Regions from separate parts of the Saliniradius amylolyticus genome, predicted to be linked through region 1. Evidence: predicted binding sites of a transcription regulator. Region 1 holds the regulator's gene; the other holds the start of a gene.

Region 1 (5,456 bases):
ATGGTATTGCGCCCTATGGACGCCAACCAATCCATCATAGCCGCTCCATCAACTGAGTTTCCAAATCCGGTGCCGGATAGTGATAGGGGACCGGCCCGTCAGCCTGTCCCTGCATAAATTGCTGCACTAATTCAGAGTCACTGTTGCGAATCTGATCAGGCGTGCCCTCTCCTACGATCTTCTTATCAGCCATAATGTACACATAGTCGGCAATAGTCATCACCTCATGCACATCATGAGTGACCACCACGCTGGTCAGATCCAGGGCATCGTTTAATTCTTTAATCAGCTTCACCAAGACGCCCATAGAAATGGGGTCCTGCCCCGCGAAAGGCTCATCGTACATAATCAACCTGGGGTCCAGAGCAATCGCCCGGGCCAGAGCCGCCCGACGAGCCATACCACCCGACAGTTCACTGGGCATAAAATCAATCGCACCTCGGAGACCCACTGCCTGTAACTTCATAAGTACGATGGTACGGATCAAAGACTCGGACAACTCAGTGTGCTCACGCAAGGGAAAAGCGACGTTATCGAACACCGACATATCGGTAAATAACGCGCCACTTTGAAACAGCATGCTCATTTCCCGGCGTACCTCATACAACCGGCTGCGCCCCATTTTCGGAATAGACTCACCCCTGAACAGAATATCGCCGGAGTCCGGCTTCAGCTGCCCGCCAATAAGCTTCAGGAGCGTGGTTTTACCTATACCACTGGGCCCCATGATGGCCGTCGTTTTGCCCTGCGGAATCCGCAGTGAGACCTTGTTATAGATCTGACGATCGGCGCGGGAAAAGCAGAGATCTTCGATTGTGATTAAATCATCCATTGTTAGCCCAGTTTATTTCCTGCGATTGTGCCAAACTGCCACCTGGCCGGTATTCTACGTGTTCTCTATGTGGTTGTACAAAATCAAAAAGTAACCAGATGTATCCGATTTTTACGATCGATTACGCCCATATGGTAAACGATAGTGTTTACATTTTACAATACTGGCATTCACCACGGCCAACACATAGGCAAGGACGGCAATTTCTGCGACAATGACTTATCTCACATTTTGTCCGGACCGCTTGGCAGCCTTCGGAGTAACAAGATCTTATGGCAGTGATACAGACCCCTTATCAAAGCATTGAGAGTCAATTACTGGAACAGTGCCGTCATTTACGTCTGCTTGCCTTCGATGTGGACGGTATTTTTTCCGATGGCCGTATCTATCTGGGCAATAATGGCGAAGAGCTCAAGAGCTTTCATACTCTGGATGGTTACGGCATTAAGAGTCTGCTCAAACAGGGCTTGGTAGTGGCGGTGATCACGGGTCGCCGCTCCGGGCTGGTGCAGCAACGCATGCAGTCGCTCGGCGTGGAACATATTATTCAGGGCGAAGAAAACAAAGGGGCGGCGTTGAGAGAACTCATTACCAACTTGGATCTCCAACCTGAGCAAGTAGCCAGTATGGGCGACGACATGCCGGATTTGCCCATGTTTGAACTGAGCGGCCTGAGTTTCAGCGTCCCTGGCGCTCATCCTCTGGTTCAACAGCAAGCCGATTATATTACCCTGCGCCAGGGAGGCTATGGCGCCGTGCGCGAAATCTGCGACCTGGTGCTACAAGCCTTGGGACAGTTACATCAGATTCAGGGTAGCAGCGTATGAGTCGTATTAGCCTGAGCATTATTCTGCTGTTCTTGCTGGTTGTGCTCACCGCAAGTCTGGGATGGTTTACCGATACCGGTCCCCGCCCTAAGCAAACTCGGGAGGATTATCTGCGTCCCAATTACGAAGCCAGTCGTATGCAAACCCGGCTTTACGATGCCAGTGGGCAGCTAACCCATCGCATCGACGCTCAGAAAATGGAGCACTATGACGCACTGGGCTTTACCCTGTTCCAGCAACCGGACTACTGGCTTTATGATGGTCAGCTCACCCAGCCCTGGCACATTCAGGCCGAACAGGCCACTTTGCATAGCGATCAACGATTGCAACTGGATGGTCAGGTGGATGTGACTAATGCCGCAGAGGATAGCTTTGTGAGGCGTATAGAGACCGAGTTTATGCAGATAGATTTAAAGGACAAACTGATGCACTCTGATCAACCAGTGCTGATCAGTGGCGAAAGCTATCAGATTAAAAGTAATGGTATGAGCGGCGATATCCGCGATAAAGCGTTCGAGTTATTAGATCATGTACAAACCCAATATGATACCCAGCCTTAAACACAACCTGTTGTTATGCCTACTGGCTTGTGGCGGCGCTCAGGCCACCGAAGGCGACTTTCAACAACCGATACAGGTGAGCTCCGGTTCCCAGTTTGTGGACGGCAAAAACAAAACTTCAGTATTTAAAGACAATGTTCGAATCGAACAAGGGTCACTGCTGATCCAAGCCGACGAAGTTGAAGTGATCGCCAGCGAAGGCAAGGGCAAGGAAGTTTTTATTGCCACAGGCAACCCCACAACCTACTCCCAGCTTATGGAAGATGGCAGTCGCATCTCAGCATCAGCACAGCGGATCCAGTATCGGGTCAATGGTCGCCAGATCGCTCTGGAAGGCCAGGCCCAGTTCCAGCAAGACAACAGCATGGTCAAGGGTGACAGGATCATCTTTGACATGGATGCCGAGCAACTTCTGGCTGAGGGCAGCAAGCAGGGTGAAGAGCGGGTCACTACGGTCTTCCAACCGGAGGAAAAAGCCGCCGGTAACGACAACCAAAACCAGAAAGAGCCACAGGAACCTTGAGCCCATGCCTACGTTAAGCGCGGCCAACTTGGCCAAATCTTACAAAAACCGTCAGGTGGTCAGGGATGTCAGTTTAAGCGTCTCCACCGGCCAAATTGTCGGACTGCTGGGGCCAAATGGTGCCGGTAAAACCACCACTTTTTATATGATTGTCGGCTTGGTGCCTCTGAACAAAGGCCAAATCCGCATCGACGATGACGACCTGACCCTGGAACCCATGCACGTGCGAGCGCGCAAAGGCATCGGCTACTTGCCTCAGGAATCATCCATCTTTCGTAAGCTGACGGTACACCAGAATCTGATGGCAATCCTCGAGACCCGTAAAGATCTGGATAAAGATCAGCGCGAAGCCCTGGCCGACGAACTGCTGGATGAATTTAACGTCAATCACATTCGTAATAGTCTGGGTATGAGCCTGTCCGGCGGTGAGCGCCGACGGGTTGAGATAGCCCGCGCCCTGGCCGCCAACCCCAGATTTATACTGTTGGATGAACCCTTCGCCGGTGTGGACCCTATCTCGGTCAGCGACATCAAGAAGATCATTCATCACCTCAGAGACCGAGGGATTGGGGTTCTCATTACCGACCATAATGTGCGCGAAACTTTGGATGTGTGTGAAAACGCCTATATTGTCAGCCACGGCGAACTCATTGCTCAGGGCAGCGCCGAAGAAGTACTGAATAACAAGCAAGTCAGAGATGTATACCTGGGCGAACAATTCAGGCTATAGTTAGTCTGTAAAAACGAAAAAATAGCCCCATAACAATACACAGGTTTACGGAATTACGAATCATCCATGAAGCCGTCGTTACAGCTAAAATTCAGCCAACAACTGACTATGACCCCACAGTTGCAACAGGCCATTCGCCTGCTGCAGCTCTCAACGCTGGATCTGCAACAGGAGATTCAGGAAGCGCTGGATTCAAACCCGCTATTGGAAGCCGAAGATGGTATGGGTGAGCAGAGCCTGGAAGACCAGGCCGAAAGTCGGCAAAAAGACTCCGACAACGTGGATACCAACGAGGCCCTGAAAAGTCAGGAGATGCCCGATGACCTGCCCATGGATACCACCTGGGACGAATACTACAGTGCTACGCCTGCCCCCGTTTCGTCGGCTCCAGTGGGCGGTGATGATACCGTCTATCAGGGGGAAACCAGCGACAGCATTCAGGACCATTTGCTGTGGCAAATGCGCCTGAGCCATTTTAGCGACACCGATACCAGTATCGCGACGGCGATCATCGATGCCATTGACGATACCGGCTACCTGACCCTCTCTGCCGAAGACATCCTCGACAGCCTGAATGATGATGAGGTGGATCTGGATGAGGTGGAGTGCGTGCTGAAACGAATTCAGCGTTTCGATCCTGTCGGCATTGGCGCCCGCACCGTACCCGAATGCCTGTTGGTCCAGCTAAGTCAGTTTGCGCCCGATACACCCTACCTGGAACAGGCGAAGGCCATTATTCTTGAGCACAGTGAACTGTTAGGCAGTAAGGACTATCGCACCCTGATGCGCAAAACCCGCTTGAAGGAGGATGATCTGCGTGAGGTGATGCGCCTGCTGCAAACCTTGAATCCCAGGCCGGCCAGTGCCGTAGTGCAAAATCAGCCCGAATATGTGATTCCGGATGTCGCCGTCAACAAAAAGAACGGCCGCTGGGTGGTAGAGCTAAACCCCGACAGTCTTCCCAAACTGAGCGTCAATCAGCAATACGCGGCCATGAGCCGAAATGCCAAAAACGCTAGCGACAGCCAGTTTATAAAGTCCCACATGCAGGAAGCCAAGTGGTTTATCAAGAGCCTGGAGAGCCGCAACGACACCCTCCTCAAGGTGGCCAGCTGTATTGTTCAGCATCAGCAAGGCTTCTTCGAACATGGCCCTGAAGCCATGAAACCATTGGTACTTAATGATGTCGCAGAAATGGTGGACATGCATGAATCCACCATCTCGCGGGTAACAACTCAAAAATACATGCATACGCCCAGAGGCATCTTTGAGCTTAAGTACTTTTTCTCCAGTCACGTGGCCACAGAGACCGGCGGCGAATGCTCGTCCACCGCTATTCGGGCCTTGATCAAGAAATTGGTGGCAGCAGAAAACCCTGCCAAACCATTGAGTGACAGCAAGATTGCGCAATTGTTGGCCGAACAGGGCATTGTGGTAGCCCGGCGGACAATCGCAAAATACCGGGAGTCATTACTGATCCCATCCTCAAACCAACGAAAGAGTCTGGTCTGACAGACTCACCGATAGAAGGAAGAGGCATTATGCAAATCAACCTTACTGGTCATCACGTTGACATCACCGACGCCCTTCGTGACTATGTGGATAGTAAGTTCACCAAACTTGAGCGACACTTCGACCACATCAATAATGTCCACGTTATTCTTAACGTTGAAAAACTGACGCAAAAAGCTGAAGCAACCCTGCACCTGAAAGGGGGCGAGGTGTTTGCCGATGCATCCGACTCCAATATGTATGCGGCCATTGATGGCCTGATCGACAAGCTTGACCGACAGGTGATAAAGCACAAGGAAAAAATGAAACGTCACTAATCAACCGAATGTAGTGTGACATGAACATAAAAGACCTTTTACCCCCTGAGTGCACCCTGTGTCGCACTCAGGGTTCCAGTAAGAAACGAATTCTACAAACCATTAGCGATATTGCGGTCGACTACTTGCCCGGCTTAGAGGAAGACGACGTCCTC
Region 2 (5,456 bases), 1.4 Mb from region 1:
CGGGTCGGTATTGCGTAGGTAATATGGCTGGGATCTCGTAATACATCCTCCTTGGTTTCTTTCACAAATACCTTATTGACGATGGCGATTACCTCGCCACTGTTTTGTTCGTATACGGGACTGCCACTATTGCCGGGGTAGGCAGTCGCATCCAGCTGATAAGTTAAGAAAGGCTCTCGCAAACGCTTTAGTTTTTGAATGGAAAGCTGACTAGAATGATCTGCAGGTATGGCAATGGGCGTTCTGGCAGAAATAATTCCTTTATGTGTCACCGGATACAGCCCCAGCACCGCACCAATGGGAAAGCCGGTAAAGGCGATCTCGGTACCATCCTGATACCAACGAGTATTAAGCACCATTGGCGGCAGCTTGGCACCTGACAGCGCCAATATGGCCAAGTCATGGTCTTCATCCTTGGCGATCACAGTAACAGGGATAACGGTGATCTTGTCACCACTGCCAGCAAATACGGCGTAGTGCTGCCGGGTCTTTGGATCTAACGCCTGATCCACCACATGAGCATTGGTGGCGACCCACTGCCCCTTCGCCACGGCAAAGCCAGTACCTAATATTTTGACTCTAGGTGTCCCCATGGGCCTAAAAATACCCACTCCAACTACAGATGGTTTAACCTCAGTAACTACGCTTACCAGTGGCTTTCCGATTACCACCAGTGGCAGACAGGTCAAAACCATAACAATGACTTGAGACAACCGAATATTTATCAACTGAGCCTGGATTAAAAGTTCAATAAAAACATTATGTTCAGATTAGTCTGCCGCTGAACATTGTCCATACTTTAAGCACAAAAAAAGGGCCAGTATTCACTGGCCCTCTGTCTCTTTACTGACGTTTCATTCAACCCCGACGGCGTCCTGCCAGTCCCAGACCTAACAGACCCAGGCCAAAGATAGCCAACGTACCTGGCTCAGGAACGGTGATTCTAAACTCCGCGTTAAGAGTGTTTTCTTGTCTCTCCTCGGTGACAAAGCCAACACATCCGGGCGCGGCACCGACATTAGCGCAAGCATCATCGGTGATAGTAGTTAAACCGCTGAGCCGTGTGGTCAGGTAGTACATGCTGTCCCAGTCAGGGTCGAGGCTCACCTGGAAAGGCACGGTAAACTCAACAAAGTCACTGCCCACCACGAAAGGAAATGCCGGAATGGTGTTATCCACCACAAAGATATCCGCACAACCGCCGGCGTTAACGCCCTGGAAGTTTGGTTCACCATTGGGGCAAATAGGATCGCCACCGTTATTGTTTTGGGTCTCAAAGAACAAAATATTAAAGTGCAGCTGAGGCCCAGTGAATGCAAGAGCAGGTTGTCCCGGTACTGGCACACCACCAGGCATGGCAGCTGTAGGCTCCAGTAACAAGGCATCCAGCAATGAAGCATTGGTCAGGTAATCATCATTAATGATGAAGTTATTGTGGGTAATGGATGTACCGGGTGCAAAACCGCCATTCGTCACAATGCTTCCCTCGGATGCGCTGTCCACATCCAGGCTACTTCTGTCCGTAGACACCGCGGTACCCCACTCTAACAGAGTTGGCAGAGGACCATCGTCACCATCAACATCACCGTCTTCGTCACTGTCGATGATATTGCCATAAACAGAGCCCGAGTCTGAGCTGCCGCTGGCGGTGATAGGAGGGTTAGCACCAAGAGGTTCCCAATCAAGCCAACCGGCCTGGTTGGAGAAGTTCCAGTTGGTCACGATGCCTGCCTGAGCAGCGCTGGTAACACCTGCAAACAAGCCTGCCAGTAACAATTTATTCAGTTTCATCTTTGGTCTCCGTTCGTCAACCTATTTGGTTACGGAGTACTTAAGCATAGCTTGTGCCAATATATTAACGATTGATTTTATTGGGTTTTATTTAGAATCTTTAAATGAAAAATTAAAGTTGTAAAGAAAGCTGACAAACGACTTCAAATCTGACTAATCAGACAACACCACACGTTTAGCCACATGAAAGGCAATTCGCTGCAAGGGGTTACGGTTGCCCCAAGGTCGCCAGGTTATTTTCGTGCGGTTACGGTAAGCATCAAAATGCAAACCATAAGGTGCATGAATGACTGGGCCGCGCTCCAGCAGAATTTTCAATGCATAGGTTGCAGCCACTCCTGCACATAGCTTTACCCCCATCACTAAAGAAGGTCCTTTACGGGCCTTGAAGTCCGCTTTGGACGCATCCACCAGATAATGTCTTTGCATCATGGCCGGGGATAAACCGATCAAAAACTGAATCAGTTGTTCTTCCTCGGACTTAACGTCATCAAAGCGAAAGTAGTCCTCGTAAGTCATTTTACCCGGCATAAAGCAAAGGAAAGCTACGCCCATACCCAAAGGCGCTGCCGTGATCACGGGGATTTTCAATTCCTCACAACGACGAAAAATCAGTTTTCGGGCCTCCAGGGCGAAGAAGTCCAGACTATCGACATAAAGGTCCACGTTGTTCAGAAAGGCATCTACATTCCCTTCCGAAATCCCTTCGGGGAATTCATTTAGAGCCAGTTGAGGGTTAGTATCTCTGGCAATATCGGCCATCACCTGACATTTTTTACCTCCAAGCCGACTTAACAAAGCGCCGGCCTGGCGATTGATATTATGGATCTCAAACTCGTCGAAATCAGAGATGTTAAAGTTTTCGACACCTAAGCGGACCAAGGTCACCAGATGTTCACTGCCCACTCCCCCCATGCCCGCGATAGCGATCCGCTTGCCGCGCAGCACATCCTGCTCAGCATCAGTAACCCAACCAATATTGCGCGAAAAGGCAGCCTGGTAATCAAACATGACGTAGCGGATACAAACTGGTCACACTCGGATATCGGGCATTCAGTATCTCAGGAGGCCGGGCATATTTTTTCTTGTCGTCTTGTAACGATTGCAGCAGCTTAACCTGAGCAGCCAAATCCTGATCGATACGATCGTAAAGGAGTTGGAACCCGGTATTCAGTTCATCCAGTCCCTGCTCAGGCTCAATATAATAAGGCGCTCGCTTACCATGATACTCAGTGACTGGTCCCACTTGCTGAAACCGTATTCCGACAAAGTTCATGCTCCTGGCAAGCCTTGGCTCCATCATGACAAAGCAATGTCGAATACCCAGATTTACCATTACCGATGCCGCCGCCAGGTAAAGGCCAACAGCAATAAAGGGAAAGCAACGCAATTCGGTTTCCGAATAGGTATCCTCATTTATTACCCCAGTCTCCGCCCCCTTGTATTGATCCATAGTACGACGCCGATAGCTGGCTGGAACGGCCAAGCGGGAGATCTCACAGACCTCATCACGGTGAAACTGACTGGGCTTCAGGGTTGCCTGTTCGAGTGTATCTGAGCAAAACTTCTCAAGCGGTAACAGTTCCTGACTGCTGTGGCTGCGCACCACCCGAACGGTTCCGGCAAACCGATGTTTCGGCCAGTGCTCAATCAAACAGTGGACCGACTGAGGCTCAAACTCATCCGTTTCCATGCCCGATTGGCGCTGGGGCTCAAAGTGCAGTTCATCACAATACACGTTATGCCGTATGCGATAGGACTCATCTTTTAACTCATCCGAAATTGCCAACTGTGGCTTAAGATACTGTGAAAAATGTCTGGAAACCCGTTTTACTTCCCGGTTGGCCAACAGGGTGATCAAGTTGTGCGCTACCGGTCCGATAATGGGCTTGCGGGATAGGCGTCGGAGTAGTTTCATGGTCTCAGCCACCTCTATAGCTGACAGAAATATAGGCTGTACCAACTGCCTCAGCCCTTCGTGTGACACGATTACTTTTTGACTAAATATTGTTCAATCATAGATGACATAACCGGACTGTCACCCTTGCTCTTATCTTTAAAAAACATAAAAGATATTACGGTAATAACCATATGAGCTTTACACTCAGCAACAACCCGCAGTCTATAGTTGCTGTTTCAGATAACTCACCCGCTGGCGCAGCTCGCCCTGTAGCGGTGGCAACTCATCGACAAGAACTTTGGCCTCACTCCATTGCTGGTGACTGACTAACGCCTCCAGTAAATTCACACCAATGGCCGGGTTTTGTTTGCCGGTCAACTCATAGGCCCGGCGCAAAACACTGACCGCGGCCCCAGGCTGTTGTTCCTGTAACAAAATGGTGCCTTGCGTATCTAATATCTGAGCATCGTCAGGACTTAAACTAACGGCCCTATCAATCAATGATTTAGCCTGCTTCAGTTGCCCCTCTTGGGCTCGGAGCCATGCCAGATTATTCAACAGCATGGCATTGTCAGGCTTTGTCTCCAGCAAAGACTGATATTGCTCGGCAGCGGCGGGATAGTCTTGCTGTTGCAGCAGCCACTCAGCATATAGCATAGCGCTTTGATAGTCGTCAGGATGTGCCTTTAGGTGTGACTGCCAGAATGCTTTCGCTTCCTCTTTGTCGCGATGATTCTTGGCCTTGGCCAGGTTCAATACAATCTCGGGCTGCGGCTGCTGTTGATACAGTTCCATGAGTACCAACTCTGCCTGTCGGTAATTTTTCATCAGCATGTGATACCGTGCCACTAACTCCTTGACCAGCATTTGTTCAGGGTGGGAGGACTGCAAAGAATCCAGGACAGGTTTGAGCTTATTCAGCTGCCCTTGCGCCATCAGCCAGCGCGCCTGAAACACCCTGAACCGAAGGTTTTGTGGCCACAAACTGACCGCCTGTTCTAACAATCGTTGCACCCTTTGATTTTGTCCTTGTTGGCGCGCATCGTAAATCGCCAGTGCGTAGGCCGCAGGCTCACTGTCAGTCATTTCCAACCATTGCTTTGCTGTATCCGATGCCGCCTCTGGCTTTCCTGAACGCAGCTGCGTTTCATAAAGTGTCAGCCAGTATTGCTTTTCGGTATAGGCTTCTGGCTCAAATGTTTCCACCGCTAACGTTTGGGCCGCTTTATCGAAGTGCTTATGATGAAACTGGGCGTAACCTACTAAGGCTCTTATTGGCTTATTTTTGGGATATTGCGACAGGGTTTGCTCGAGCGTGTTCAGTGCCTGTTCCGTGCGGCCCGAAAAGCTCGAGAGTAAATAGATCTGTTTTAATAACAAGGGGTTTTGAGGATGTCTGGCCAAGGCACTATTAAGGTGTTGCTCCCCCCATTCATAATTCTCGGTTAGTTGAGCAAGCTGCGCCACATACAACGCCGTAGAGGGCGCCCCAGGCTCGTTGGAGAGCGCCTTCTCCAGCGCGGCTCTGGCCTGTTCGAACTGTTGCTGTTTTATATGAATGTAAGCCTCTAAATTATAGCCTTCCACCCGCTCCGGATATTGCTGCTGCCATGCTTTTGCCATTTTTGTGGCAGGGCCGTATTCACCGTACTTAACCTTAGCCATGGCATAAGCCAGCTCGGCTTCCGGGTATTCTCCCTTTTCAAGAATGACTTGCTCGAGGTGACCAAATCCAGCCGTGTCATCGACCCTCAGCTTAAGCAGC

What was found. The regulator sigma-54, encoded in region 1, starts transcription at its own class of promoters, with help from an activator protein. The targets are predictions, from matches to a motif close to GTTGGCACGNNNNTNGNNT.
Region 2: the regulator sigma-54 is predicted to act here: its motif matches at 1,834-1,852, upstream of HMF8227_RS05915 (THxN family PEP-CTERM protein).

Annotation. Positions count from the first base shown of each region.
Region 1 covers NZ_CP029347.1:2,655,285-2,660,740, forward strand. The annotation lists gene mlaE (lipid asymmetry maintenance ABC transporter permease subunit MlaE) at 1-35, opposite strand, end outside; gene HMF8227_RS12460 (ATP-binding cassette domain-containing protein) at 35-832, opposite strand; gene kdsC (3-deoxy-manno-octulosonate-8-phosphatase KdsC) at 1,105-1,659, shown strand; gene lptC (LPS export ABC transporter periplasmic protein LptC) at 1,656-2,219, shown strand; gene lptA (lipopolysaccharide transport periplasmic protein LptA) at 2,188-2,742, shown strand; gene lptB (LPS export ABC transporter ATP-binding protein) at 2,747-3,472, shown strand; gene HMF8227_RS12485 (RNA polymerase factor sigma-54) at 3,539-4,984, shown strand; gene hpf (ribosome hibernation promoting factor) at 5,014-5,301, shown strand; gene ptsN (PTS IIA-like nitrogen regulatory protein PtsN) at 5,322-5,456, shown strand, end outside.
Region 2 covers NZ_CP029347.1:1,259,926-1,265,381, reverse strand. The annotation lists gene HMF8227_RS05920 (S1 family peptidase) at 1-593, opposite strand, end outside; gene HMF8227_RS05915 (THxN family PEP-CTERM protein) at 859-1,791, opposite strand; gene HMF8227_RS05910 (ThiF family adenylyltransferase) at 1,945-2,802, opposite strand; gene HMF8227_RS05905 (PEP-CTERM/exosortase system-associated acyltransferase) at 2,795-3,709, opposite strand; gene prsT (XrtA/PEP-CTERM system TPR-repeat protein PrsT) at 3,914-5,456, opposite strand, start outside.